Regions from separate parts of the Pseudoalteromonas sp. UBA2102 genome, predicted to be linked through region 1. Evidence: predicted binding sites of a transcription regulator. Region 1 holds the regulator's gene; each other region holds the start of a gene.
What was found. Region 1 encodes sigma-54, which starts transcription at its own class of promoters, with help from an activator protein. Its sites were predicted from a motif close to GTTGGCACGNNNNTNGNNT; they were not measured.
Positions count from the first base shown of each region.

Region 2: a site for sigma-54 is predicted at 2,781-2,799, ahead of B2R65_RS17965 (DUF1328 domain-containing protein). Genes of this name have one in related genera too.
Region 3: a site for sigma-54 is predicted at 2,628-2,646, ahead of B2R65_RS12410 (LiaF domain-containing protein). Genes of this name have one in related genera too.

Region 1 is NZ_DCYU01000073.1:72,571-82,876, forward strand. It holds gene kdsC (3-deoxy-manno-octulosonate-8-phosphatase KdsC) at 1-242, shown strand, start outside; gene lptC (LPS export ABC transporter periplasmic protein LptC) at 239-793, shown strand; gene lptA (lipopolysaccharide transport periplasmic protein LptA) at 783-1,331, shown strand; gene lptB (LPS export ABC transporter ATP-binding protein) at 1,328-2,053, shown strand; gene B2R65_RS10355 (RNA polymerase factor sigma-54) at 2,123-3,622, shown strand; gene hpf (ribosome hibernation promoting factor) at 3,650-3,937, shown strand; gene B2R65_RS10365 (PTS sugar transporter subunit IIA) at 3,942-4,394, shown strand; gene rapZ (RNase adapter RapZ) at 4,414-5,259, shown strand; gene B2R65_RS10375 (HPr family phosphocarrier protein) at 5,300-5,572, shown strand; gene mgtE (magnesium transporter) at 5,832-7,190, shown strand; gene B2R65_RS10385 (zinc-dependent metalloprotease) at 7,237-9,666, opposite strand; gene B2R65_RS10390 (class 1 fructose-bisphosphatase) at 9,822-10,306, shown strand, end outside.
Region 2 is NZ_DCYU01000140.1:9,963-20,268, forward strand. It holds partial or broken gene alaS (alanine--tRNA ligase) at 1-144, shown strand, start outside; gene B2R65_RS17945 (aspartate kinase) at 151-1,368, shown strand; gene csrA (carbon storage regulator CsrA) at 1,458-1,649, shown strand; gene B2R65_RS17955 (YcxB family protein) at 1,700-2,167, opposite strand; gene B2R65_RS17960 (hypothetical protein) at 2,324-2,515, opposite strand; gene B2R65_RS17965 (DUF1328 domain-containing protein) at 2,568-2,741, opposite strand; gene B2R65_RS17970 (OadG family protein) at 3,270-3,515, shown strand; gene oadA (sodium-extruding oxaloacetate decarboxylase subunit alpha) at 3,525-5,303, shown strand; gene B2R65_RS17980 (sodium ion-translocating decarboxylase subunit beta) at 5,315-6,445, shown strand; gene B2R65_RS17985 (aldo/keto reductase) at 6,584-7,555, shown strand; gene B2R65_RS17990 (hypothetical protein) at 7,569-7,745, shown strand; gene B2R65_RS17995 (peptidoglycan DD-metalloendopeptidase family protein) at 7,822-9,135, opposite strand; gene tyrS (tyrosine--tRNA ligase) at 9,515-10,306, shown strand, end outside.
Region 3 is NZ_DCYU01000090.1:10,579-20,884, forward strand. It holds gene B2R65_RS12390 (NACHT domain-containing protein) at 1-1,082, shown strand, start outside; tRNA gene B2R65_RS12395 (tRNA-Ile) at 1,229-1,305, opposite strand; gene B2R65_RS12400 (YqaE/Pmp3 family membrane protein) at 1,575-1,733, opposite strand; gene B2R65_RS12405 (BON domain-containing protein) at 1,799-2,365, opposite strand; gene B2R65_RS12410 (LiaF domain-containing protein) at 2,683-3,339, shown strand; gene B2R65_RS12415 (VOC family protein) at 3,409-3,825, opposite strand; gene suhB (inositol-1-monophosphatase) at 4,277-5,080, shown strand; gene B2R65_RS12425 (substrate-binding periplasmic protein) at 5,134-5,943, opposite strand; gene B2R65_RS12430 (GGDEF domain-containing protein) at 5,960-7,750, opposite strand; gene secF (protein translocase subunit SecF) at 8,069-9,016, opposite strand; gene secD (protein translocase subunit SecD) at 9,026-10,306, opposite strand, start outside.

The DNA.
Region 1 (10,306 bases):
TCAAAAACACTTTAAAGTTAACTGATGAACAAATAGCCTACATTGGCGACGATGGCCCTGACATGCCAGTAATGGAGCGCGTTGGCTTTGCCGTTGCAGTAAACGATGCGCACCCGCTTATTAAGCGCTTATCGCATTACACTACGCAAATGCCTGGCGGCTTTGGCGCCGTTAGAGAGCTCACAGACTTACTTATGCTAGAGAATGGCATAGCGCTGACAACACAAGGCACCAGTTCATGAATGCAGCACGCGTTATACTCAGTGCGTTATTCATCGGCTGTATGGTTTGGCTTTGGTACCCTTATTTTACCCAAACCAATGTAGCGCTAGAGCAAGAACCTGAAGTAATTGCAAAGCCCGATTACACCGCTATAGAGCTTAAGCAAACAGCCTATGACGAGCAAGGCAAAATAAGCCATAAAGTCACAGCGGCTAAAATGGAGCTGTACCAACAGCTTGGTTTTACATTTTTTGAAAAACCTATTTTTACTTTATATAACGAAAAACAAACATGGCGAATAAATGCAGACGAAGCAACGCTTTACGAAGATAAACAACTTATTTTAGAAGGCAATGTGGTTGCTAAAAATTTAGTTGATAACGCCATGATAGATAACATCAATGCCGATAACATCGAAGTCGACATTAAAGCGTTAACAATGCGCTCTGAGCAGCCAGTGGTTGTCACTGGGCCTAATTTAAAAATTGTCGGTAAAGGCCTTGAAGCCGATTTAAAAACCGAAGTAATAAAACTAATTAACCATACGCGAACAATATATTATGACCAATAAACTCACTAAAATACTTATTATCCCATCGCTAATGCTTGCATTTAGCGCCTCTGCTGCTGAGCCTGCCGCTCAACCGCCAGCAAATCAAATTTCTATTAGTGCAGACCGTCAAGAAGGCCAACTTAAAGAAAACGTAGGTATTTTTGAAAAGAACGTCGAAATTGTGCATGGTAATCGCAAAATTACAGCCGACCGACTCGAAGTACATAAACGTGAAGACTTAGGGGATAACAAACAACTCCTTATTGCCACTGGCAGCCCAGCCTACTTCGAAGAAAAACAAGACGACGGTACCGTAATGAGTGCCAGCGCAAACGAAGTACGTTACGACGTAGCAAAGCGCTTTTTAACGCTTGTTGGCGATGCTGAAGTCGCACAAGCCGGTCAAAAAATTAATGCTAAAAGTATTACCTACGACATGCAGCAGCAGCTTATTAGCGCAGAAAAAGACGAAAACTCTACGGATCGTGTCCACACAATTTTAGTGCCTGTTGAAGCAAAAATTAAAGAAAAAACAGGTAACGAAGGTCAACCATGAGCACCTTAAAAGCAAAACTATTAGCAAAAAGCTATAAAGGCCGCCAAGTTGTAAAAAATGTAGGCCTTGAGGTAGAAGCCGGCAGCATTGTTGGCTTATTGGGCCCTAATGGCGCAGGTAAAACCACCACCTTTTACATGATTGTAGGATTAGTACCTAGCGACAAAGGTAAAATTTCTATTGATGATAACGACATTACGTTATTACCTATGCACAGCCGCGCCCGTTTAGGCATTGGCTATTTGCCGCAAGAGTCATCAATATTTAGAAAGCTGACAGTTTATCAAAACTTAATGGCTATTTTAGAAACGCGTAAAGAGCTCAATAAAGCCGCGCGAGAAGAAACGCTTAACAACTTACTTGATGAATTCAGTATTCAGCATATTCGCGATAGCCAAGGTATGGCGCTTTCTGGTGGTGAACGCCGCCGTGTAGAAATTGCCAGAGCACTGGCAGCAAACCCTAAATTTATTTTATTGGATGAGCCTTTTGCTGGTGTTGATCCGATTTCAGTGTTAGATATAAAGAAAATAATAGAACATCTTAAAAACCGTGGCATTGGCGTATTAATTACCGATCACAATGTAAGAGAAACCCTTGATGTTTGTGAAAAAGCCTACATTGTTTCTCATGGGGAGCTAATTGCATCTGGCACCCCAGAACACGTATTAAATGACAAAACTGTACGCGATGTTTATTTAGGCGAGCAATTTAGGCTGTAACATTTAAGCCACACCTACAAGCATCTGCTAATATTAATTATAACAACATAAAAGGATTGTTAGAGATACATGAGGCAATCATTACAGCTGCGCATGGGCCAGCAACTTACAATGACTCCACAATTGCAACAAGCGATTCGCTTGCTGCAGCTCAGTACATTGGATCTCCAGCAAGAAATACAAGAAGCACTTGATAGCAACCCGCTATTAGAAGTAGAAGAGCAAGATTACACGGAAGAGTCGGCTGGAAAAAATGAACAAAAAGCAGATACGGATGATGTAACCGTAAGCGCATCGGCTGACGGTACAACCAGCGAGTACGAGCAAGACAGTGGCGAAGCTTTAAATAAAGACACCGTTAGCGATGATATGGCAATGGATGTAACCTGGGATGAGTACATGAGCGCAGCCCCTGCGGCATCCTCAGGCCCAATGCCGGAAGATGAGTCTATTTATCAAGGTGCCTCTACTGAAACGCTACATGAGTATTTAATGTGGCAGCTTCAGCTTACTCCTTTTAGCCCAACTGACGAAGCCATTGCTATTGCCATTGTAGAAGCTGTAGATGACTCGGGTATTTTAACGCTAAGTTGCGAAGAGATTTTAGAGAGCTTTAACCAAGAAAACGATGACGAAGTTGAAGTTGAACTTGATGAAATAGAAGCCGTTTTAAAGCGTATTCAGTTATTTGACCCTGTAGGTATAGCCGCGCGCAGTTTACAAGAGTGCTTGTGTATTCAGCTAAACCAGTTTGATAAAGACACCCCTTTTATAGAACAAACTAAAATGATCTTAACCGATCACATTGATCTATTAGCGGCACGCGACTATCGTACATTAATGAAAAAGACTAAGCTTAAAGAAGACGAGCTTAAAGAGGTCATGACCCTAATACATACCCTCAACCCAAAACCTGCAGATACAATAGTAAGGGAAGAGTCGGAGTATGTGATACCAGATGTGTCGGTTAAAAAAATAAAAGGCCGCTGGGTGGTAGAGCTAAACCCAGATAGCATGCCAAAAATACGCGTAAATAGTCAGTACGCGGCTATGTCACGTACCGTAAAATCAAGTGGTGATAGCCAGTTTATTCGCTCTCACTTACAAGAAGCTAAATGGTTTATAAAAAGCCTTGAAAGCAGAAACGACACGCTGCTTAAGGTAACAAACTGTATTGTAAAACAGCAACAGGCATTTTTTGAACATGGCCCCGAAGCCATGAAGCCAATGGTTTTAAACGATGTTGCTGAAATGGTAGAAATGCATGAATCGACAATTTCGCGTGTTACTACGCAAAAATATATGCATACACCACGTGGTATATTTGAGCTTAAGTATTTTTTCTCAAGCCACGTAAGCACTGAAAATGGCGGCGAGTGTTCATCAACCGCAATACGTGCCCTAATTAAAAAGCTAATTGCCGCGGAAAACTCAGCTAAACCATTGAGTGATAGTAAAATTGCGGATATATTGGCAGAGCAAGGAATTAAAGTAGCTAGACGCACAATAGCAAAATACCGTGAATCGCTAGCTATTCCACCGTCAAATCAGAGAAAGAGTTTGATATAAGACGTAAAAAACAAAGAGGAAATGCTTATGCAACTAAACCTAACTGGTCGTCACGTAGAAGTAACTGATTCACTTAGAGACTATGTAAATAATAAATTTGCAAAGCTAGAAAGGCACTCAGATCATATTAGCAATGTGCATGTCATTCTCGATGTAGAAAAACTCAACCAAAAAGCAGAAGCGACTATTCATGTAAGTGGCGCAGATTTATTTGCCTCAACAGAGCACCAAGATATGTATGCCGCTATAGACTCGTTGATTGACAAGCTCGATCGTCAAGTCATAAAACATAAAGAGAAGCTTGCTAGACACTAATATTATGAAATTAAGTACATTAGTATGCCAGGACTGCAGCAAAGCTGCGGTCCTTTTTAGTAGTAAAAAAAGAATTTTAGAGTTTATCAGTGAGCTTGCTCATGAAAAGCTCCCCTACTTACCACAACAAGATATTCTTAATGCGCTGGCAAGCAGAGAAAAGCTAGGCAGTACTGGTATTGGCCGGGGTATCGCCATTCCTCATGGCAGAATGGGTGGCGTAGAAGAGCCGCTGGCTTTAGTACTTGTTAGCGACACTCCTGTTAACTTTGATGCTATTGATAACTGCCCTGTTGATATTTTTGTTGCACTCATCGTACCAGATGGCGATAACCAACAGCACCTAAAGACTCTGGCAACCATAGCTGATAAACTGAGCAACAAAGAATTTTGTAAACAGCTGCGTAGTGCTAAAACCGATGCAGAGCTGTATCAAGTAATTGTTGATCAATCGTAGTAAATACTAAGGGCTATAAATGGAGTTAATTATCATAAGCGGCCGTTCTGGTTCAGGTAAGTCGGTTGCTTTACGCGTGGTTGAAGATTTAGGCTATTATTGCGTAGATAATATTCCGGTCAACCTACTGCCCTCTTTAGTGCGAAGTGTTTCAGATAACTATGACAAAATAGCCGTTAGCATAGATGTTCGTAATATTCCCAAAGAACAAGACGAATTTAACGATATTCTCGAGTACCTTCCTGACTTTGCTAAACCCACACTGTTTTATTTAGATAGTGATGATCAAACACTGATCAAACGTTTTTCAGAAACACGCAGATTACACCCTTTATCCATCGATTCACTGCCGCTTGATTTAGCAATAAAAAAAGAAAAAGAACTGCTTGATGTACTCGTAACGCGCGCTGACTTTATGCTAGATACCACCGATTTAAGTGTGCACCAATTAGCAGAGTCAATTCGCGAAAAAATACTGGGTAAAAAAGATAAGCAACTTATTGTAACGTTTGAATCGTTTGGCTTTAAACACGGCATACCTAAAGAAGCTGATTATGTTTTTGATGCTCGCTTTTTGCCAAACCCCCACTGGGAGCCTGAACTCAAACCGCTTACGGGCCTTGATCAACCAGTAAAAGATTTTTTGGCAAATCACAGCATAGTGCAAAAATTCACTTGGCAAATTCAAACCTTTGTACAAACTTGGTTGCCACACTTAGAGCGTAATAACCGTAGTTACCTCACTATTGCAATTGGCTGTACTGGTGGTCAACACCGCTCGGTTTATTTAGCGCAAGCCATTGGTGAGAGCTTTGCTATGACGCATCCGAATGTCAAAATTCGTCATCGTGAGCAAGAAAAGTAACCTTAAAATAATAACCTGTTCAGTTTAGGTATAGTAATTTATGCGCTGTGAAGACACATTTTTAATAAAAAATAAATTAGGCTTACACGCCAGAGCGGCAACGGTCCTTGCGCAATTAGCTGTACAGTTTGATGCTAAAATCACCTTACACCAAGATGATAAAGAAGCCGCAGGCGACAGCGTATTAGCTTTAATGTTACTTGAAAGCAGTAAAGGTAAAGAAGTTAAAGTAGTCTGTGAAGGCCCTGATTCAGAGCAAGCTTTGCATGCGGTTGGGCAATTAATCGCACAACGATTTAACGAACAAGAATAACTTAAAGCACCATAGCCTTATAAGTTAAAGACTTATCAGGCCAAACTATAAAGATTTAGTAAATTAAGGTATTCCGACTCGCCTAATTTAGTGCTTTAATTTAGGGTAATAAAGCCATGCCCCTGCTAAATTTGGTTACTTAATTTTAAACACTAATTTAGCCCCAGCATTGGGTTTAGCACAAAAAATAAAGAAAATAACAGTGGGCAAAACCACTTACTAAACACCTTTCCATTACACAAAAATATTTAGGATGCCAATGCCAGAAGCGTTTGAACAAGACTATCCACTACAGCAACTAAAACAAGTGACTAAATCACTTAATAGTGGGCAATTTGTTCAAGTAAGACGCATGCTAGCAAAAACAGCACCTTGTGATACAGCACTGCTGCTTGAATCCTCTCCGCATAAAATTAGACGCATGCTTTGGCAACTGGTTGACCCAGATGTGCAAGGGGATGTGCTAGAAGAGCTCTCTGAAGATGTACGTTTAGGTATCATTGCACAAATGGAACCTGAGCATATTGCCGCGGCCACTGAGGATATGGGCCACGATGATTTAGGTGAAGTCCTGCGTAGCCTTCCTGACACCGTGTACAAAGATGTGGTTAGCGCTATGGATACGCAAGACCGCGAACGCGCTACACAGGCTTTATCTTACCAAGAGCGCTCTGCAGGCGCGCTAATGAACACCGATACGGTGACCATTCGCCCAGACGTTACACTTGATGTTGTGCTGCGTTATATTAGGCTACGCGGCGAGCTTCCAGAGGGCACCGATGATTTATACGTTGTTGATAAACATAACTGTTTTTTAGGTGCATTATCACTTAGCACACTGTTAACTAACCCGCCTGAAAAAATTGTTCAAGATTTAATGGATGAAGACTGTGAGTCTATCCCTATTTCGATGGATGAAAGCGAAGTTGCTCAGTTATTTGAGCGCCATAACTGGATATCGGCCCCTGTAGTCGATGATAACGCCCACTTGCTTGGGCGTGTCACCATTGATGATATTGTTGATGTTATTCGTGAAGATGCAGAGCACAGCTTATTAAGCCTTGCCGGTCTTGATGATGAAGAAGACACCTTTGCACCTGTTTTAAAAAGCTCAAAAAAACGCTCAGTATGGCTTGGCGTTAACTTACTCACAGCCTTAGCTGCCGCCTTTGTGGCCAGCTTTTTTGAAAGCACCTTAGATATATTACCTATTTTAGCTGTACTCAATGGCATTGTGCCCTCAATGGGTGGTGTAGCAGGTAGCCAATCTTTAACTCTGGTTATTCGCGGTATTGCCGTGGGCCATATTAACCAAACTAACCAACGATTTTTAATGGCTAAAGAGCTGGCGATAGGCGCATTAAACGGGGTTATTTGGTCAATACTTATAGCCAGTGTAATTGCGCTTTGGCAATGGGATTTTATGCTTGGCGGCGTGCTCGCATTTGCAATGTTTATGAACCTTGTAGTGGCTGGTGTTGCTGGCGCATGTATTCCTATTTTATTGAAAAAAATGAATATAGACCCTGCACTTGCCGGTAGTGTTGTACTTACAACAGTAACTGATATTGTCGGTATTTTTGCCTTTTTAGGCACCGCAACGTGGCTACTTATTTAGCAACCTGAGCTCAGGTTAAGTAGCCACTACACACTAAAACATATAATTAAATTGGTGAGCCCGGTGGCATTGGTAAACCACTGAAGTTTTCAGGCCACTTACCTACTTTTAAAAACTGTTTTATTTGCTCTGCTAAATACTGTTTAAACGCGCTTTCTCCTACACTGGTATTACTTAACATTGAGTTTTGATTGTACTCTTTACTTAATTTTACCAAGTAGAAACGTAGCTGCGCCTGCACCTCTGGGCTTACCTTGTCACTAGTGACTAAATCAGCCATATTTTTTGCAGTTAAAAACTGCACCCGCTGGGTGATTTTGCCTTTCATTGTATTAGGTGATGACACATTAAACACTTGGCTGTAAAGCTGCTCTAACAACTCATCTAAGCTGTAAAAATTATAATTACGTACTTGTTGTTGAGCTAAACGATTTAAACGCTGTGGGTTTAATAATAACGATAAACTATGCTGCGCAGCTACTTCTGGCAAGGCCATCGCATCAAGTGTTATACCCGTACGCCCTGTTATGCTTTCACGCGATTTAGACTCGCCATATGCTTTTGGCGGAATAAGCGCTAACACCGACTCAGGCAAAATTAAATTAGCCGGTTTTAATGTTGTTAAAATAGCACTAAGCGCCGCTTGCTGCTGCGCTTTTGCAACCACTTGTGCGCCCTTAGCAGGTGAGTTGTTACGTGTTTCGTATTCGTAGTTAACCCCCGCAATTAGCTTAACTGCAGCCTCTACTTGATAGCGATGAAATAAATAAAGCGGCACGAGTTTTTCTTCTAACTGCGAGAGTGCATCGCCCGTTTTAATGTTGTTAATACCAAATTGCGAAAGCGCTTTTTTACGTACATCAAGCACTCTAAGTAACTCTTGCGTTGGGTTAGTACCGTTATCCCATAAGTGCGCTGTAGGGTGTGCCCCGCCCTTTGCGCGTGCGTCGCTATCAGATATAAACTCAAGGCCCATCGTTTTGTTCTCTTTTAATATTGCTGCAAGCTCAGCACTTTCATCTTGATTGGTAAAGTCGCTGTAACCATACTTAATAACTTGGGTATCCCATACGCCCATACCGCTTGCATAGCCGCGGGTTACATCAAGCTCGCCTTGCTCGTTAAAGCTAAGTAGTGGGTGCGGGTAATCCATAACCGACGCTCTATCCCCCACCGAGGCTGCAAAGTTATGTGCAATGCCCAGCGTATGGCCAATTTCGTGTGCACTTAACTGGCGAATCCTATCAAGTGCCATTGCCTGTAAATTTTTAGCCACCTCGTTACCTTTTAAATAAGGCGCACCAAGGGCTTCTGCAATTAAAATATCTTGGCGTACACGCAATGAGCCAAGTGTTACATGCCCTTTGAGTATTTCGCCGGTACGAGGGTCTATAACAGAGCTTCCGTAAGACCATCCGCGTGTAGCACGATGCACCCACTGAATAACGTTATAGCGAATATCCATAGGATCAGCATTGCTCGGCAATACTTTGACTATAAATGCGTTTTTATAGCCTGCTGCGCTAAAGGCATCATTCCACCACTTACCGCCTTCAAGTAACGCGCTTTTAACCGGCTCAGGCACGCCAGGGTCTAGGTAGTAAGTAATGGGCTCAACGGGTTCACTAATCGGTAAACTTGGATCTTTTTTAGCTAAGCGATGACGCGGTATATAGCGCACAAACATAGATTCACCAAGGGGGGCTGCATAGTCTTTATGCTCAATGCTCCAATATCCTGATTGCGGGTCAAATTTGCGTGGCGTGTATTTATCATCAGGTAATTTAATAAGTGAGTGGTGCATATGTACAGTAAGTGCGTATGCATCGGCGCTTACTTGGCGCACAAATTTACCTGGTTTAGTACCCTTAAACGTTAATACTGCTTCAAGCTCGGTATTTTTTACAAACGCTTTTGAGCGATTCATATATACAGCGCTGCGTGATTCATCAAGGCTAAAGCTGCCTTGCTTGCTCGCTGCAAGCGTACGGCTTACCCCGTGTACATCGCTTAATAAATAGGGTGTGTAATCAATCAGGAGCGTTTTTTCGCTTTGCGCTACCACTTTAAAGCCCGCTAAAATACTGGATGCAAAGGCCTCTTTAATACTTTGCTGCTCAGCTTTGTTAGTGGTATTAGCGCGATAATATGTATTTAGCGCGCGCAACATTACTTTATCGCCAAAACGCTCAAACTGAACTAAATGCGTGTTACCAAGCTGGCCTCTATCTAAGCCTATATCGTTAGAGCCAACACCATAGGGTAAGCTTTGCTGAAGCAAAAATTGCTGCTCTAATTTATCTACTTTTAAAAACACTTTGCCGTTTTGAGTATCGTAATAAAACGAAAAGTACCCAGGAAAGTGATTCATTTGCGCAGTAAATTCATCTATAGGCTTAATTGCTGCGTGCGCTTGGGTTATCATAGAGCACAGCACAGTAAAGAATATGTAACTTATTAGTGGTATTTTTTTCATAATCTTATCTTTGTTATTGGCGTTTTAAGTACGATTAGGTGGCACCATTATTACAGTGCTATTTAAACAATACAGGTATTTAAGACGAAATTCAGCGCACTAAGTTAATCTCTCTCACATTTAGATTAGCTAGTACACGTTATCAGGAAAATAGAATGCGTAGACTCCCACCTGTATTACTAGAAGACGGTTGTCCTAGAGAACTTTTATCGTTAATTAGAACCATTTTAGCAGCATGTAAAGAAATTTCGTTTCGTGTTGGCCAAGGTGCGCTTTCAGGCGTATTAGGCTCAACGCTTGATGAAAACATTCAAGGCGAAACCCAAAAAAAGCTCGATGTACTCTCTAATCAGCTTTTAAAAGATATTTTACTGGAGTCTGGGTCAGTTAAAGCCATCGCCTCAGAAGAAGAAGATTACACAGTAGCTGGCAACCAAGACGCTAAATACATTGTGGCGTTTGACCCGCTTGATGGCTCATCAAATACCGATATTAACTCGCTAGTGGGTACTATATTTTCAATTATGGAAGCCCCTGAAGGCTCAGATGCCGCCGATCAAAGTATATTTATGCAGCCAGGCCACAAACAAGTTGCTGCAGGTTACGTGCTTTACGGCCCATCAACTATGCTTGCACTTAC
Region 2 (10,306 bases), on a different contig from region 1:
GGTGAGCTTGTAAACCACATGGCAGGCCAAGTAGGCGGCAAAGGGGGCGGACGTCCAGATATGGCACAAGCGGGTGGTTCACAGCCTGAAAACCTAAACGCCGCGCTTGAAAGCGTGACTGCCTGGGTAAGTGAGAAAGTTTAAGCTTACGTGGCACTTATTGTCCAAAAGTTTGGCGGCACTTCGGTTGGCTCTATTGAGCGAATAGAAGCGGTCGCCGACCTTGTTGTTAAAACTAAGCAGCAAGGTCATCAAGTGGTTGTGGTTCTTTCGGCCATGTCGGGAGAAACCAACCGCTTAATTAACCTCGCCAAGCAAATAGATACTCGCCCGAGTAGCCGAGAATTAGACGTACTTATTAGCACTGGAGAACAGGTTTCTGTTTCGCTCCTTGCTATGGCTATTATAAAACGTGGCCATTCGGCTGTAAGCCTACTAGCCGATCAGGTTAATATTCAAACCGATAACATGTTTGGTAAAGCCCGTATTGAAGAGGTTGCCGCGACGCGTTTAAAGCATGAGCTTGAGCATAATCGGGTTGCGATTATTGCCGGTTTTCAGGGGCGCGATGTAGAGGGCAATATTACAACCCTTGGACGTGGCGGCACCGATACCTCTGCGGTAGAGATAGCCGCGGCAATAAAAGCCGATGAATGTCAGATCTATACCGACGTTGATGGCGTATACACTACTGATCCTCGTGTAGAACCAAACGCACAGCGAATGCGCCATGTAACGTTTGCCGAAATGCTAGAGCTGGCAAGCTTAGGCGCAAAAGTATTGCATATTCGTGCTGTTGAGTCGGCTGGTAATCATAAAATGCCGCTAAGGGTGCTTTCGAGTTTTGAGCCCGATGAAGGAACGCTAATAAGTTTTGAGGAGAGCGATATGCCAACTAAGGTTGTGTCGGGGATTGCGTTTAATCGTGACGAATGCTTGATAAAGGTACATGGCGTACCATACTGTGTTCATTCTCTTACAAAAATTTTGAAACTTTTTGCAGAAAATGGCATCGAAATAGATATGATTAGTCAAGTTAATCATAACTTTGAAAAAATAGACTATGCTTTTACTGTGCATTCAAATGACTATTTGCAAGCACACGATTTACTAACTCAACAACAGGTAAATCTGCAGGCTGATAGCATTTCTAGTGATACAACAGTTGCAAAAGTGTCGGCTGTTGGCATAGGAATGAAGTCTCACAGTGGTGTAGCGCATCAATTTTTTGATGCATTGGCGCAAGAAGGCATACACATAGTTTTAGTATCGACGTCTGAAATCAAGGTATCGGTTTTAATTGACGAGAAGTATTTAGAACTAGCAGTAAGAGCGTTACACTCAGAATTTTTAACAGAAAATGGATAGTTTGGGAGTTTTTACTTACTTTTCAATCAATTTTTCATTAAAATGGTCAAGCGGAATCTTATAATTTATTGGAACATGGGAGCAAGAGAATGCTAATACTAACTCGTAGAGTAGGTGAAACCCTAATGATTGGTGACGAAGTAACTGTTACTGTATTAGGTGTTAAAGGAAATCAAGTTCGAATTGGTGTTAACGCACCTAAAGACGTTTCAGTGCATCGTGAAGAGATTTACATGCGTATACAAGCTGAAAAGTCTAACCCTAATCCGGGCAATGCTTAATCAACACGTATACTTAGCTGAGTAATGCACTTAGCTATACCAAAAGCCACTCACTGAGTGGCTTTTTTGTTTATAAAATCGCGCATTTCATCGGTTAATACACTACTAGAAATATATTGCATACCTTTATTATGGTGCACTAAGTAGCCGTGGTTGGTTTTAATAATATGGGTTATTTCTGCCCACTTAAATGTATGGCTTTTATAGTGGTTTTCGGTGCTAATAGCTTCATCGGTAAATGAAAGAGTAACCGTTGAGCCCGAAGCACGACTAAACATTTGGCGCGTAACCCACCAAGGCCTGCGGTAATAAAAGGCAACGCATTCTAATACACCCAGCATTATTAAAAATGTACCTAGGTAATGATCGTCCATAGCGTAAATACTAATTAAACCTAAGCACACCAGTAATGCCAGCAAAAAATACTTTGGCTTGGCTGCTTTACTATAAGAGTGGGACTCGTCAAAGCATTCGTAGTAGTAGGGTTTATCGAGTGTGTAAGTGGTGGTCAGTGCCATAATTGCTAATAAGTAATAGTTTTCGCTATTTTAACAAGCTAGCGTAAAAATCACACCCGTTAATGTAGGCTATGCATTATAAGAGTTAGAAGCCGCTTTTTATTAGCGCACAAAAAAACGGCTTATTAAAAGCCGTTTTTTACGTTACCAAACAGATTAACAGTTAGTTTCTTCTGCGTTAACGCCTTCTTTTACATTTTCACATGCATCTTCAACAGAGTTTTGCACGTCAGTTACTGCTTCATCAATACGCTCACCTGCTTCTTCTGCGTGGTTGTCTTCACAACCCATCATAAAGAAACCTGCAAATACGGCGATTAGTGCTGCTTTTAAAGTTGTTGAGTTCATAATGTAATTCCTTGTATATGTTGATTGTTTAGTGTTTTAAGTATGTTAGTAGCTACCTGGGCGATTTACCGCGCAGCGCACCTGAAACTAAAGAAATCACTAAAAGTACTAAAAAGATAAAGAATATAATTTTTGCTATACCAGCTGCGGCACCTGCGATACCACCAAAACCTAACACTGCAGCGATTAAAGCAATAACTAAAAATGTAATTGTCCAGCGTAACATTGTTTTCTCCTTGGTTATCAAATTCGTTCGAAAGTAATAATGCCAGTTGCGTGCCAGAGTTTAATTTTATTAATTTTCAATGTGTTATGGTTTTTTGAGCGAAGGTTGTAAATTTAGGATTGGTAAGTTTTACGTTTAACGATGTAACTTATTCACACTATTGTAAAGAGAGTAAAAAAATAAATATTTTTTGCGCGCTGCTTTACTAGCCTTGGTAAGACCAATTTACATTTTAGCCCAAGCTGATTTTTTACCTGCCGTTTAACTTACTATTTTTTATGGTTTTTAAGTTGTTTTGGGTTTAACCATATAACCTTTGCCTATAACGGTTATTTTTATCATCTATATCGAAGCCAATTTAACCCTGTATTAGCTATGTTAACTATTGTGGCTGTATGTTAGTTTAATTTTAATTGGTTTTACCAATTGACAGGTGGTGGACAAAGTTAAAAGTTTTGTTATCATTCGGTGAATAATTATTTAAATAAAGCGGTTTTTTATATCGCTATATAGTGCAGGGGGAGAAAAATGGATATAGGAGCTGTACTCACAACCGCAGGTAGCTTGATGCTGACGGGCATGGTGGGCGTGTTTGTATTTCTTTCAATATTGATTGGTGCTGTGTCACTCATGTCTAACTTGGTTGCTCGTTTTGACGAGGCTGAAGTTGCAATACCGGTTAAATCACCATCTTTAAAATCTCAAGGTGTGCCAAACGAGCACATCGCTGCTATTAGTGCTGCCATTGCTCAGTACAAATCAAATAATAAATAAGAGGCACACATGGCTAAATTAAAATTAACAGAACTTGTTTTACGCGATGCTCATCAGTCTTTACTTGCAACCCGTATGCGCTTAGATGACATGCTACCTATTGCTAGCAAACTTGATGATGCCGGTTATTGGTCTATTGAGTCGTGGGGCGGCGCTACGTTTGATTCGTGTATTCGTTATTTAGGTGAAGATCCGTGGGAGCGTATTCGTGCCCTTAAAAAAGCAATGCCCAATACTAAACAGCAAATGTTATTGCGCGGGCAAAATTTATTGGGTTACCGCCACTATGCCGATGACGTGGTAGAAAAGTTTGTAGAGCGTGCCCACAAAAATGGTGTAGATGTATTTCGTATTTTTGACGCCATGAACGATGTACGTAACTTAGAAACGGCAATTAAAGCGGCTGTAAAAGTAGGAGCACACGCACAAGGTACTATTTCTTATACTGTAAGCCCTGTGCATACCCTTGATATGTGGTTAACCCTTGCAAAACAGCTAGAGGATTTAGGTTGTCACTCTATTTGTATTAAAGATATGGCAGGCTTATTAAAACCATACGATGCAGAGCAACTTATTAAAGGGCTAAAAGAAACCGTTTCTATCCCTATTGCTATGCAGTGCCATGCAACCACAGGTTTAAGTACTGCTACATATCAAAAAGCCATTGATGCAGGCATTGATATGCTTGATACCGCTATTTCTTCAATGAGTATGACTTACGGTCATTCAGCTACAGAAACCATTGTAGCGATTGTTGAAGGAACGCCCCGCGATACCGAATTAGATTTAAACCAGCTAGAAGAAATAGCGGCTTACTTTAGAGATGTGCGTAAAAAGTACGCTGCCTTTGAGGGGAGCCTTAAAGGTGTTGATGGCCGTATTTTACTCGCGCAAGTACCTGGTGGCATGTTAACCAACATGGAAAACCAACTGAAAGAGCAAGGCGCAGCAGATAAGCTAAATGAAGTATTACTTGAGATCCCACGCGTGCGTGAAGATTTAGGTTTTATTCCGCTAGTTACTCCAACATCGCAAATTGTAGGCACACAAGCAGTACTAAATGTGCTTACGGGTGAGCGTTATAAAACAATTACCAAAGAAACCGCCGGTGTTTTAAAAGGCGAGTATGGTTTAACACCAGCACCTATGAATAAAGAGCTGCAAGAGCGAGTGCTTGATGGCAGCGAGGTTATTACCTGTCGTCCTGCAGATAATATAGCCCCAGAGCTTGCATCGCTTGAAGCAGAGCTGCAAAAAGAAGCGCAAGAACAAGGTTTAACACTTGCTGATGAGCAAATAGATGATGTGCTTACCTATGCATTATTCCCACAGGTTGGCCTTAAATTTATTAAAAATCGCAACAACCCAGATGCCTTTGAAGCAGTGCCAAGTGCTGATGATGCAAACACTAAGCCTGCAACAAAACCTGCAAATAACAAAGGTGTTAGCGCTGAGCAATACAGCGTTAAAGTTGACGGTAAAGTTTACGATGTAGTGGTTGCGCAAGGTGGCGAACTTAAAGAGGTAACGCTAAAAGATTCAGAGCACTTACCACAATCAGCATCGGTTGCATCAGGTGAAACACTGAATGCGCCACTGGCAGGTAATATTTTTAAAGTAAAAGTAAAAGCAGGCCAAGCCGTAAACGAAGGCGATGTGGTTGTTATTATGGAAGCGATGAAAATGGAAACCGAGGTTCGTGCAATGCACTCAGGTACTGTGGCTGAGGTCTTAGTGTCTGAAGGTGATGCTGTGACAACGGGCGATGCAATTATAGCGATGGCGTAGGAGTAGCTTTAATGGAAGGTCTTTTAAACCTTTGGCATGCTACCGGCATTGCTAACTTTACGTTTCCTGGCTTAATAATGATTGCGGTAGGGTGTTTGTTGTTGTTTTTAGCCATTGCTAAAAACTTTGAACCCCTATTACTGCTGCCGATTGGCTTTGGTGCAATACTGACTAATATTCCGGTTGCTGGGCTTTCTGACCCAGGTGGTTTGCTTTATTACGTGTATTACGTAGGTATTGATACGGGGATCTTCCCTTTATTAATTTTTATGGGAGTAGGGGCGCTGACTGATTTTAGTGCGCTTATTGCCAACCCGCGTATGTTGTTACTGGGTGCAGCCGCGCAGTTTGGTATTTTTGCCACCTTGTTTGGGGCAATTTTATTAAACTATGTACCTGGCTTTGAATTTAGCTTACAAGATGCCTCAGCCATTGCCATTATTGGTGGTGCCGATGGCCCTACAGCCATATTTTTAGCATCTAAGCTTGCCCCTGATTTACTAGGTGCCATTGCGGTTGCTGCTTATTCTTACATGGCGTTAGTGCCAATTATTCAGCCGCCTATTATGCGCGCATTAACTACACCTGATGAGCGTGCTATTAAAATGCCAGAGCTGCGCAAAGTATCTAAAAAAGAGAAAATAGTATTTCCTTTAATGGTACTGAGCTTAACCGCTATGTTTTTACCAGCGGCTATTCCCCTGGTAGGTATGTTCTGTTTAGGTAATTTAATGCGTGAGTCTGGTGTTGTAGATAGGCTTAGTAACAGTGCCCAAAACGAAATTATTAATATAACCACGATATTTTTAGGTTTGGCAGTGGGCTCTAAACTAGCGGCCGATCAGTTTTTAACTGTAGAAACTATTGGTATTTTGGTGCTCGGTGCGTTGGCATTTGCTATTGGTACAGCGTCGGGTGTGTTTATGGCAAAAGGCCTTAACAAGCTTTCTAAAACACCTATTAACCCTTTAATTGGTGCTGCGGGTGTATCGGCAGTACCGATGGCGGCGCGTGTAGTTAATAAAGTTGGGCTTGAGAATAACCCACATAACTTTTTACTTATGCATGCTATGGGGCCAAACGTAGCTGGGGTGCTAGGAAGTGCCGTAGCCGCAGGTATATTACTGGCGCTTGTTGGCTAGTATTTAGGATTTAATCCAACCGATTAGCGCAGTTTACTGCGCTTTTTTTATGCCTATAAAACTGCACGTATTAAAGTTTGTTTGCAGACGTGTTTTTGTTTACAGTGAGGGCTATGCACACTAATAAGGATAGTCATCATGCTTCACACCCCTTTGGCAAAATATTTACCTCATGTTAGTAGACTCGTTTTTGGCTGTATGGGCCTAGGCGGCGGTTGGAATAAAGACGCCATTACTAAGGCTCACTTAAAGCAAACTCACGAGTGTATTGATGCAGCCATAGCTGGCGGCATTAACTTTTTTGATCACGCCGATATTTATACCTTTGGCAAAGCCGAGCAGGTATTTGGCCAAGCACTAGCTGAGCGACCAGAGCTGCGCGAGCACATGTATATTCAATCTAAATGCGGTATACGCTTTGAAGATGATAAAGGCCCTAAGCGTTACGATTTTTCGGCCAAGTGGATTGAAGAGTCAGTTGAAGGTTCACTTAAACGTTTAAACACCGATTACCTTGATGTGCTTATGCTTCATCGCCCTGATCCGCTAATGGAAGTAGAAGAAATTGCACAAGTATTTAGCTGCCTTCAAGAAAGCGGTAAAGTACGTAATTTTGCCGTATCGAACATGCAGCAGCACCAAATGAACTTTTTACAACATGCCTTAGATATGCCTATTGTTGCTAACCAAATTGAAGCAAGTTTACAAAAACACCAATTTGTTGATGAAGGCGTTTATGCAGGTAATGCAGATGGAAAAGATCTTAACTTTACACCGGGCAGTGTAGAGTATTGCCGCCACTTTGATATTCAAATACAAAGCTGGGGAAGTTTATGCCAAGGGCTATACACAGGGGGCGATTTAACAAATGCATCGCAAGCCGATATAAATACCAGCATACTCGTAAATAAGCTTGCTGCACTTTACGATACAACACCTGAGGCAATTGTTTTAGCTTGGTTATTACGCCACCCTGCATTAATACAGCCAATTATTGGCACAACGAACGTTGAGCGTATTGCGGCGTCATGCGGTGCGCTAAATGTTACGTTAAGTCGCGAACATTGGTATGCATTGTATGTAAGCGCCAAAGGCCATGAATTACCATAATTAAGGTTTAGGAATGAATATATTTGTTATTTTAATTTGCTTGTTTGTCGCCTTAGTAGTGCTGATACCTTTGCTTGAAAAGTACCAAGGTAAAATGGGGTTGGATGGCGCAACCAAATACAGCAAATATATTTGGCCGCTGGTTATGGTTTCTTTAGTCGTACAGCTAATTTATGTATTAATGAACTAATAAATTAATAAAAAACACAAAAAAGCCTTTGTAGGTTAACCCTACAAAGGCTTTTTTAGTATCTATAACTTATACGTTACTTAAGAGCTAGCTGTAATTCGCGATTGCGTTCAAGCTGTGCAATAAAGTTTTCGGCAATAGGTTTAAACTTAGCAAGTTCAGAGCGTGGTAATGGCTCAGACTTAGGTAACTTAACGGTTTTAGGATTACGGTGTACACCATTTACTAAAAATTCGTAGTGTAGGTGCGCGCCTGTTACACGGCCGGTAGAACCCACAGTACCAATTTTGTCACCTTGTTTAACCTTTTGGCCTGTTTTAACAAGCTTTTTGTTAAGGTGTAAGTACTTAGTTACGTACTGTGTGCCATGGCTTATAAATACGTAGTTACCATTGTACTTACTGTAACCTGCTTTAATTACTTTACCGTTACCCGAAGCTACAACCGGTGTGCCTGTACGTGCTGCGTAATCAATACCACGGTGCGCTCTTACTTGCCCTGTTACTGGGTGTAAGCGACGTGGGTTAAAGCTCGAGCTAATATACTTAAAGTTTACCGGCGCACGTAAAAATGCTTTTTTCATGCTGCGCCCTTCAGGCGTATAAAAGCTGCCGTCGGTATGGCGAATAGCCGCATAACGCTGGCCTTGGTTTATAAATTCTGCCGCAATAATTTTACCAGTGCCAATAAACTCGCCATCAACATAATGCGACTCGTAAATTAGCCCAAACTGATCGCCCTTACGAATATCGTTGGCAAAATCCACATCCCAACCAAATATATCAGCAAAGTTCATTATTTGGCGCTCGCTTAAGCCTGCAGCAATTGCTGAGGTCCAAAAGCTGCTAGAAATTTCGCCACCGGCTGTTTTGCTCAGTGTTTCTATTTCTTTGCTATCTATTGATGTGTCGTAATTACCTTCGTCATTTAAGGTAACAAACAAAGTATCTGTTTTTGAAATAACATAACGAAGCTGAGCTAAATCACCGTTTTCTGCTGTTGCAAAACTAAGTATTTCACCTGGGTGAATTTTAGTTAGTTTGCGTGTTTCAGCATTGGTGTTAATTAGCTTGTGAAGCGTTTGCGCTGAAAAGCCAGCACGCTTGAAGATAATTGCTAAATTATCGCCGTTTTTAACTTGATGATCGACTAAGTCGTATTCTGGCAGCTTTTCTGCTGCTTCTGGCGAATTTAATTCAGTTAATTTTTCGTTGTCTTCAACTTTAACTTGTAACTCGTAACGCTTACCAATTTCTAGTGCATTTGCACTATTGTCTTTGGATGCAGTCGCTTTTTCTGAAGGAAGAAAGGCTAAGCCAACAATAGCAGAAACCAAACCTAGAATAAGCAATTTGTGTTTTTTGGGAAGCGTGTTAACCACGTGAACCATAACGTGCCTTTTCTGCTGTCGTGAAAATAAAATATATATTAATGCAGGATATACGTAATAAGGTACGAATACTAGTAAATAAAGCTAAAAGCCCCGCAAATGTTAGTAAAATGACAATTTATAGTTGTTTAAGTTTATCGATTTAAACTGATTCTAAAGTACGCTAAAATCGGCGTTTAAACACCATTTCTAATTGCCTAACACAGTGAGACTAAGCTTATTGAGTTTAGTTGCATTATTCGCATAAAAAATTGTTTTAATTAGGTAGAAATTTGTTATGTTAGCAACATAAGTGCTTTTGGTTTAAATCTGTTTTAAACCCTTATGTAGCAAGTCATCTAGTTGCCCCTTCGTTGGCAGAATTTTGGAGTAATACACAGTGGATTTACAAACCGCTCTAGCAGAGATAAAACGCGGTGCAGAAGAGATATTAATTGAAGACGAATTAGTTGAAAAACTAAAGTCGGGCAAAAAGTTAAAAATTAAAGCCGGTTTCGATCCTACCGCGCCAGACCTACATTTAGGTCACACTGTACTAATTAATAAAATGAAAACCTTTCAAGATTTAGGTCATGAGGTTATTTTCTTAATTGGTGACTTTACCGGCATGATTGGCGATCCAACAGGCAAAAATGTAACACGTAAACCACTGACCCGTGAAGATGTACTTGCCAATGCTGAGACTTATAAAGAGCAAGTTTTTAAGATTTTAGACCCAGCTAAAACCACCGTTGCCTTTAACTCTTCATGGATGGAAAACCTCGGTGCCGCAGGTATGATCAAACTTGCAGCTAATCAAACTGTAGCGCGTATGCTAGAGCGTGACGACTTTAAAAAGCGTTACGGCAACGGCCAACCCATTGCAATTCACGAATTTTTATATCCACTTGTACAAGGTTGGGATTCGGTTGCACTTGAGTCAGACGTAGAGCTTGGTGGTACTGATCAGCGCTTTAACCTTTTAATGGGTCGCGAGCTTCAAAAAGTAGAAGGTCAAAAGCCTCAAACAGTATTAATGATGCCATTGCTTGAAGGCACTGACGGCGTTCAAAAAATGTCTAAGTCGCTTGGTAATTACATTGGTATTACTGATGCGCCAAACGATATGTTTGGTAAAGTAATGTCGATTAGCGACGTGCTTATGTGGCGCTACTACGACTTACTAAGCAGC
Region 3 (10,306 bases), on a different contig from region 1:
TTGTTACAAATATATTAAGTACAGCTCAAGATCTAGAAAAGGATTTAAGAGAGTTCTATGTAGCACAGGCGTTCATTATCCTACCTTCTTACAAACTGCAATTTATGCCGAATGACGAAGATAGCCTCAACCAACTTTGGATTATTAAGGAACAAATAGAGAAGTATGGGCCCAACTTAGAGCTGGTATCAACTGAAAAAAAAGTTTCAATCTATAGCTGTCTTGCTAATGAGTTTGCAAGACGGTTTGTAAATACTCCAAGACCAAAAAGTGGTTGGTCAGGGAATAGAAATGATCATGAGGCTTCTGCTGTAGTTAAAGATGCAATATTTAAACTAGCATCGATTCCACTTCCGGTGGCAAGAAATGCTCTTAGAGGTATGCTCAGCGAACCTGAGTTTAATACATACAATCAAACATTAATGGCAGCAATTCATGACTCTGAACAGCTATATAGGGAAGCAAGCTTTAAAAAGCCATCATGGAAGGGGGCTGCGAATACATTGTTTAATCAAAAGCCATCAAATATTGATGACTTATCTTCCTTAGTGTCAGCTCATTTAAATGACTTAGCTAAAGTTATTAAATCAGATAATGCTAATATTCATAAGCAATTTTGGAATGTAGATCAATACGGAAAGTTAGTTAATCCTAAGCCTGAAAATGAGGGAAGAGATGCTTTATTAACACTCCTTAGAAATAAACTACCTAACTATATAAGCTCAGAGCCTGAAGATCTTCAATTTGCAAATAAAAGAGCTGACATAGCTTGCAGTTATACAGAGCAGCACCTTAAACTGCCTATCGAAATTAAGAGACACTATCACCCTGATTTGTGGGATGCACCCAAGGACCAATTATACAAACAATATATGAAACACGCAGAGCGCTCAGGGAGAGGTATATTCTTAGTTTTTTGGTACGGGTTAGACTCAAAACGAAAGATACCCAACACAAAAAACTATAAGGATTATAAGCCTAAATCAGTTGATGAACTAGCTTCTGCTTTGGAGGCATCTCTAAGTGAGCAACTAAAAGATGCAATTGAAGTTGTAGTTATCGATGTTTCTGGTGATGTATAAGCAGTCAAGGTAGTTTTATTCGATAAATATTTTTCTTGTATTAAGCGCTTTAGCCCAACCCAGTTAATAAGTATAATTAAAAGTAGCACAGAGGTAGCACAGGGTAATTTCTGTTAGTAGGTATTTACTCGGAAAGCTTGAAAAAGTGGTGGCCCCTCCCAGACTCGAACTGGGGACCTAACGATTATGAGTCGTGTGCTCTAACCAACTGAGCTAAGGGGCCAACTTTGTATAACTACGAGGTAGTTAATTTTTGAAGCGTTTAGCCACTGAGCGACTAAAGCGGGTTGCAGTATAAAAAGTTTTTTAAGGCTTGTCACTAGCAAAAACCTTTATTTTAACAATCAGTAAGCTGACTGCTTAAATAGTAATCTTTTTGCATGCGAATAGGCAGGAAATAACAGAAAAATAAACGCAGAAGTATGTAAGCCGCTTTTTTACAATTTTAATAACTATAAAAAAGTGGCCGGCTCACATTGAACACACCACACATTATTTTTTAGCAATAATGTAGATAGCGTGAATTAAACCAGGGAAGTAACCCAGTAAAGTTAGTAAAATATTTAGCCAAAAGTGCATACCTAAACCAACTTGTAAAAATACACCCAGTGGCGGTAATAAAATCGACAGTATTATACGAATGATATCCATGATGTAGCTCCTTTAAAAATGACAAGCAAAAAGCCCAGCTAAGCTGGGCTTTTTAGTATAGTGTATTATTCAGCAACAATAGTTAGTTCATCTACTACGTCACGAACATCTTCAGCATTTTTAGCAATTTTTACTGCTAACTGCTTTTCAGCTTCTGTTTCAACAGAACCTTTAAGTTTTACTATACCGTTGTCGGTATCAACATCGATATCTGTACCGTCAACTTCTGAGTCAAATAAGAAACGTGTAGTAATTACTGTGGTGATTTTAGCGTCCGTTAAGTCGTTATCATCATCATCCATAGTGTCACGGTCTTTGTCGTCCATATCCATGTTTTTCACAACAGTTAGGTTGTTTTCTACATCAGATACGCCATCTAGGCTAATTACAAGTTCTTCAGCTAGCTCTTTATCAAGGTCGCTGTTTACTTTACCTGTAAGTACTACCTTGCCATTTTTTACATCAGTGTTAATGTCAAAGTTGTTTAGATTAGTGTTCATAAGAAGCACTGTTTCTGCCTTACCATCAATCCAAGCATCTTTACTTTCATTTTCCCAAGTGCCCGCTTGAGCACCCATAGCTGTAGTACCTAGAACTAAAGCCGCAATCATAGATTTGTTGAATGTTTTCATAATCTTTCTCCTTTTGATTAAAGACACTTTTATATATGCGAGCTTTAGGCCAACTTTATTAACACTTTAAATTCATGAAGTTAGCTATTTTATTGGGTATAAATAAAAATACCTCCGAGTAAACATTTACAGGCTATTAGGTAAAACTTTCTTAAGTGGTGAAAATAACGATTATATTGCTGTTTTGGTTAATCTATCGTTAATATAATAAATTAAGCGGAGTTATTAAAATAATAAGCCATTGATATATAAATAGTTAAGTTTTGGTACACCACTTGCTATGTACAGTGGTAACTCATATAAAAAGGATTATTCCCATGTCTGTAAAAATTGAAGACCGCCCAATAGAGCAAGTTCGCGAACAAGTGATAGACCAACTTATTTATAACTACAGCCATGGCGTTATTTCAGCTGAAGCCTTTGAAAGGCGCTTAGACAGTGCAATGGAAGCAACCGAAAATACTGCGTTACTCAATTTAGTAGAGGATTTAACCCTTACTACGGATACCCAGTACAGTGCTCAAAAGCAAACTCAATTTGCCCCTAACTACAGCGCCCAACAAGCGGATGAAGAAAACTTAACACTGCGAAGCATTTTAGGCTCAAGCGAGCGTAGCGGCCAATGGGTGGTGCCTAAAGATATTTACATTCAAAACTATATGGGGTCGATTGTTTTAGATTTTACTGATGCTATTTTTGCCCACCAACATGTTACCGTGCATGTAAATTGTATTTTTGGCAGCGAAGAAATTTACGTACCAGAGCATGTTAATGTAGTTTCTAAAATGTTTTGTATATTAGGCAGTTTTGAAAACAAAACGGTGTCGCTTAATAAGCGCCAAGGCCCCACAATTAACCTAGAAGGTAAAACAGTTTTAGGTTCGGTGGAGGTAAAAGTTAAACGCACCATTAAAGAAAAGTTTGTGAGTTTTGCTAATGATTTAAAGGCACAGCTTGGGGTGAGTAATAAATAATACGGGTAAAAACAAATGGGTAGAAAAGCCATATTATGCGCTTTTCTACACCGTTGTTTACTGCCTATTTTATAAGTCGTTATTACGCTCGCTTGGAATGTCACTCATATACTGCACAAACTCAACCTCGAACCCGGCTGGGTCTAAGTAATATACGTTTTTTCTAAATGGGTTTTCTGCGCCCTCTTTATCAATGTTAAATCCGGCGTGTTTTAAGCGCTGTATAACAGCGTCTAGGTTGTTTGTAACGTAAGCAAAGTGAGCCAGTCCGACTTGGTGCCCTGCCAAATCCCTGTTTTTATGCTCGCCATTATCGCTTATAGCAATGTAGTGATTATCGTCGCCAAAATGTACCCAGCGCTTAGGTTTACCATACCAAGTGTTATGCCCTTCACTTCTAATAGACCAATAAGGAAAGGCTGCTTGGTAAAATTTAAGCATGGCATTTATATCGTTTACTACTAAATGTACGTGTTCTAATTTCATTATTATTTACCCTAGTTGATTGCTTAAACACAAGATAAAACCTCAAGCTAACTTTAGGTAAAGCACTTTTTTTACTTTTTATTATTATTGGTGTGTACTGCCCTTTTAAGATTAATTTTTACAACAGTATGTTTGCTTGCAGGACGCGGAAGCTTTGCCTACATGGATGTAGGTAAGGGGCGTGAGCAGGACGCGGAAGCTTTGCTTCATGGAAGTTATTGAGCTCCCAAGGCTTCGCACTCCGCGCTGTGATTAAGCTGCCCTTCGGTTGAACAAATTTCAATCCATACTCGCCAACATGTCTTAGATACGAATAAATTTACATGCATTTCAAGGCCGTATAAAAAACGCACAAAAGTATTTAGGGTTTATTGTTTACTTTATGGCAAAAGTCGCTAAAATACGCCGGCTTAAATATATAAACGTTCTTTTACAACCCAAAGGTAATACCATGCATCCAATGTTAAACATTGCGGTTCGCGCTGCGCGCAACGCAGGCAAAATTTTACTTCGCGCAAGTGAAGATTTATCAAAAGTTGAAATTCAACAAAAAGGCACTAACGACTTAGTGACTAACATTGATAAAGAAGCCGAAGCCGTAATTCGTGATACAATTTTAAAATCTTATCCTGATCACTGCGTTGTTGGTGAAGAACTAGGTGAGCACAAAGGAAAAGATGCAGATTACCAATGGATTGTTGACCCGCTTGATGGCACAACTAACTTCATCAAGGGTATCCCTCATTTCGCGGTTTCTATCGCACTTAAAGTAAAAGGTCGTTTAGACCAAGCTGTAATTTACGATCCAATTCGTGGCGAGCTTTTCACAGCATCTCGTGGTCAAGGCGCACAGCTAAACAGCAAGCGTTTACGCGTTACTAAAACCGTAGAATTAGCTGGTTCAATTTTAGCAACAGGCTTCCCTTTCAAACAAAAACATCACTTAGATGCATACACAGACGCGTTTAAAGCATTGTTTACACAAACTGCTGATATTCGTCGTGCAGGTTCTGCAGCGCTAGATATGGCATATGTAGCTGCGGGCCGTGTTGATGGCTTTTTTGAAATTGGCTTAAAACCGTGGGACACAGCAGCAGGCGAGTTACTTGTAAAAGAAGCTGGCGGCATGGTTGTTGATTTTGCAGGTGGCGTTAACTACAACAATAGCGGTAACATTATTTGTGGTGCACCTAAGCTTACTCAAGCAATTATCCGTGAAATTCGCCCAGTATTACCTGAAGCGTTACTTCGCTAATAAAATGCACGTAACCCTATTATAAAAAAGGAGCCTATGGCTCCTTTTTTGTTTTAAAAGTAAGGGTTATCGAGCTTTAGCTCCGTGGTATAACCTTTTGTAAAAGGGAGTGAGTTTATGTCTTTTGCAAAATACTCATCAAATAACGCATCAAACTCTCCGCTGTTTTGCATGTTTTGCAACCCAAGCTCTATGGCTTGCGCTAAAGCTGGCTTACTACTTACAACAAAATAATAAATACCGGTGGGATAACTAATAAATAAATTAGGCACAATAACTAAGTTACTCTGCGCATTGGCAACAAGCTCAGAATTAACTTCGATAAATGAGCGAGGAAAGTAATCGATTCTGCCCCGGCTAGTAAGCGTAAACATAGCTTGATAGTTACTCAGCGGCCTTACATGTAAGCCGTTATAGGCCATTATTTTTGTATCTGGCCAATCATGCCCTTGCACTGCCGAGAGCTCACTTAATTGCGCCAAAGTGGTAATGCCTTTAAATTTTTCGACATTTTTTTTACTGGTTAATAAAACGCGCTTACCTATAAAGCCTTTAAATAGCGGGACTTTAACGGCTATTGCCCGTGCCTCTCGTTCTGGGCTGCTCATGCTCCAATAAACATCTAACTCTGTTTTATCTAGCTCAATCAGGTCACGCTGTTGCTGTAAGCTCACTGGCTGCATTTTTATGTCTACAGGGTAATTAGCCCGCTCTAGGGCTCGTGTTAATAGCTCACTTAGGTATTCTTCACGGGCATTTTGCACACTTTGCTTTTGAGCAACATTAACAATCTCTACCCCTTGCACAAAAAAACTAACCGCAAATAAAGCAAACCCACCAACAACTACTTTTAATGGCAACATAATAATTACCTATTTTTTATACCACCTGTTTATTCTCTGGTGCTAAGCGCACTACGGCAGGCGCAGGCTTTCTGCGCTTACAAATAAACAAATAACTATGGCGATATCGCTTAGCCTCTTTTTTAGCATCTGTTGCAAGTGCTGCAACTTGATGGCTGTTTTTACATTCTTGTAAGTCGGGCTCCACAAGGCCAATTGATAACGTAAGTAAAGGTACAAATTGCTTTTCTCCCTCACGATTTGTAGCCCAGTAACCTTTGCTCTTAATGTGCTCAGGCGTAAAAAAAGTGCGTGATTGCAGTTCAAACTGCTCAATTATGGTATTACAAATATACACAGCATCTGATTGGTCAAACACAACCATAAAGTCATCACCACCTATATGTCCTACAAAGTTAGCACTGTTTTCGCATGCTTGCACGGTTACATCTGCCAATAATTTAATCACACTATCGCCACTGGCATAGCCGTATAAATCATTGAACTGCTTAAAGTGATTAAGATCTATATAGGCAAGCGAAAACGCACTTTGTGAGCGTAACCTTTGCTCTATTGCCTCATTAATCGCTACATTACCAGGGAGCATGGTGAGTGGGTTAGCGTGCTGGGCGTGACGAATTTTTTCTTCTGTTATGTGCTTTAAAATATCACGCAATGGGGCAAGCCCTAGGTAACGTTTATTTCGGGTGATCACAATATGGCGGCGAATATCAAAGTCTTGCTCTGTAATTTGCTGACTCACGGTATCAAGAAGTTGGTTTTCATCCACCACTAAAGGTTGTTTATCCATAAAGTCGGTTACGGGGCACTTGTCGTAAAGTGCATGGCCATAGGGCGCTGCAAACACCTCAGTGAGCTGATCTTTATGTAGTAACCCAACCGGTTGGCCGGCTTTATTTAAAACCGCTAGGCTCATCACGGCTTTGTCTTTTTCGAATAGCTTGTGGGCGTCTTTGCAACGGGTTTCGCTGTCTATTGCTTCTTGTGTAACAGCAAGCCAGCCAATCGCCATTGATTGATCAAACGTATTGCTTGGCTGTTTAAAGTTTAATGCTTGTAATTGCTCTGAGCTGTAATCAAGGCTTGGATTTGAGTTTGGTTCTTCCAGTAAAAAACCTTGTACGTTTGCTATTCCTAAGCTTTCAACATAGGCAAGCTCTTCTACTCTTTCTATGCCTTCGGCTATTACGGCGGTGTTTGTTGCTTTTGCTAGTACCGTAATCGATTTCAAAAACTCTTTTTTAACTTCGCTTTCATCGCAATGATCAATAAAGTAACGGTCGATTTTTACAAAATCGGGGCATAGTTCAGACCACTGTTTTAAGCCCGAGTAACCAGCACCTAAATCGTCAATGGCAATGGTAAAACCCAGCTCGCGGTAGTGTGCAATTGTTTTTAATAATAAAAAACCATCGTCGACCTTTTCTTGCTCTGTTACCTCAATCACCACGCGGTTTGCTGCTAAACCAAACTGCTCTATTAAGTGCAGGGTTTCACCTTTTGGGTGGCAAGGATCGAGTAAGGTTTTAGGGCTTACATTTAAAAATAACTTACCGTTTAGATTAAGCTTTACAAAGTTTTCAATTGCTTTTGAGCGGCATAATAGCTCAAGCTCTGAAATTAAAGCGTGCTCACTGGCCGCTTCAAACAGACGGTTAGGCATTTCCAAAGGGCTGTTTTTAGGCCCTCGACTTAGCGCTTCGTAACCTATAATTGTTTGATTAGCTATATCAAAAATAGGCTGAAATAACGTGGTTATTTCACCGTTACTTAAAATGTACTCTAGTACTTTGCGCTGCATCGTCACTGCAAAACCTGATTGTCGTTTAATAGGGGCATTAAAGTAGCAAGCCTGTATGACAATTTTATGGCATTAGGCGCTATTGACCTTTCGGGATTAAATTTGCTCAATTTAGGGGCGGTACAATCTAAGCGCTAAGTTTATAGCCGAATATACTGTTTACTATTCATACGTTATTGTAATGGTTTAATTATATAACCGGCTCAAGGCTTTAAGTTCAGCCTAAAAGGCGTGTACGTTTAGTCTTAAAGGCAACCAAGCTCTATAAAACCGCGCACAATAAAAAACCGCTCAATTGAGCGGTTTTATTTAGCGTTAACTCTATTACGGCAATGCGTCTAGGTCTGCGCCTTCTTTTTCAATTACCTCTGGTATTAAGTCCTCTTTACTTACGCCCATGGTAATAGCTACCGAGCTTGCAACATAAACTGAAGAATAAGTACCAATGAACACACCAAATAACAGGGCTGTAGCAAAGCCGTGAATGGTTTGTCCGCCCCACACAAATAGCGCAATCAATACCAAAATAGTGGTGATTGACGTTACAAGTGTACGGTTAAGTGTTTGCGTTAACGACATGTCGATAATTTCGATAGTGTCGTCGATGCGTACTTTACGGAAGTTTTCACGAATACGGTCAGATACAACAATAGTATCGTTAAGTGAGTAACCAATTACCGCCAATATTGCCGCTAAAATAGTTAAGTCAAACTCTAACCCTAATACAGAAAACAAACCTACTGTAATAATTACATCGTGTAATAGTGCACCTACCGCGCCCACAGCAAAACGCCACTCAAAGCGAAATGCCACGTAAATCAAAATACAAATAAGCGCAGTTAACATGGCAAGGCCACCCTGCTCTTTTAAGTCTTCCCCTACGCTTGGGCCTACAAACTCAATGCGGCGCATTACTACGCTCTCATCAGCTTGCTTTAAGGCAGTAATAACTTGGTTACCAATAACTTCGGCTTTTACTTCACTGCCACGCGGCGCTAAACGAACCAAAATATCTTGGCTAGAGCCAAACAGCTGCACTGAGGCATCGGCAAACCCGTTTTCAGCTAATACTGAGCGTACTTTTTTCAAATCTGCAGGTTGCGAAAAACCAACCTCTACAGCGGTACCGCCAGTAAAATCTAAACCAAAGTTTAAACCTTTGATAAAAATTGAGGCAAACGACGCTAAAATTAATAGCGTAGAAAAACCCATAGCCACTTTACGAAGTGACATGAAACGTAGGGTTTTACCACCCAAACTTAAAATTTGCATGTCCGCTCCTTAAATTGAAAGTTTATCAATGCGCTTACCACCAATAAATAAGTTAATTACCGCACGGGTACCAACTATGGCTGTAAACATTGAAGTTAAAATACCAATTGCCAGCGTTACGGCAAAACCTGCAATAGGGCCAGTGCCCACTGCAAATAAAATAACCGCAGCAATTAAAGTAGTAATATTGGCATCAAAAATAGTACTAAAGGCGCTATCGTAACCAAAATGAACGGCTTGTTGAGGGCTGCGGCCATCGGCCAGCTCTTCACGAATACGCTCAAAAATAAGTACGTTAGCATCAACCGCCATACCCACTGTTAATACAATGCCGGCAATACCTGGCAGCGTTAATGTGGCTCCTGGAATTAACGACATTACACCTACAATAAGCACTAAGTTAGCTGCTAGTGCAATGTTGGCAACTAAACCAAACCCTTTGTAGTAAATAAGCATAAAGGCAAGTACAAACGCAAAGCCAAGGGCTACAGCTGTCATACCGGCTTCAATGTTTTCTTGACCTAGGCTTGGGCCTACTGTGCGCTCTTCAACAATTTGAATTGGCGCTACTAATGCACCGGCGCGTAATAGTAAGCTTAAGTTGTGGGCTTCGGCTGGGTTATCAATACCTGTAATACGGAATGAGCGGTCAAGACGAGCCTGAATAGTCGCAACGTTAATGACCTCTTCTACCTTAATAGGTGGAAGTGCTTTACCGTCAGCATCTTTTTTACCCGATGGCTTGTATTCAATAAATACCGTTGCCATGCGCTTACCAATAGCACGCTTGGTAAAGGCATTCATTTTTGCCCCGCCTTTGCTATCTAAGGTAATGCTTACTTGTGGGCGCTGATATTCGTCGTTTCCCGATTGTGCACCAGTGATATGGCTACCTTCAAGGATTACACGTTTTTTAAGTACCACAGGGTAGCCATCACGGCTCATGATCATTTCTGTGCCCGCAGGAATACGTCCTTGAGCAGCTGCACTTGGGTCTGCGTTTTCGTCTACTTCACGAAATTCAAGCGTGGCCGTTGCACCTAAAATTTCTTTAGCGCGTGCTGTATCTTGTACACCTGGTAGTTGCACAATAATACGCTCAGCACCTTGGCGCTGTACGTTAGGCTCTGCAACACCAATTTGGTTAATACGATTACGAATAATGGTTTCGTTTTGCTTAATAGCGTAGTCACGTATTTCTTTAAGCTTTTGCTCACTCATAGTGGCAAAAAATGCGCGATCGTTACTGCTATCATCAATGTATACGTTTAGTGGGTAGCGCGATGCTAA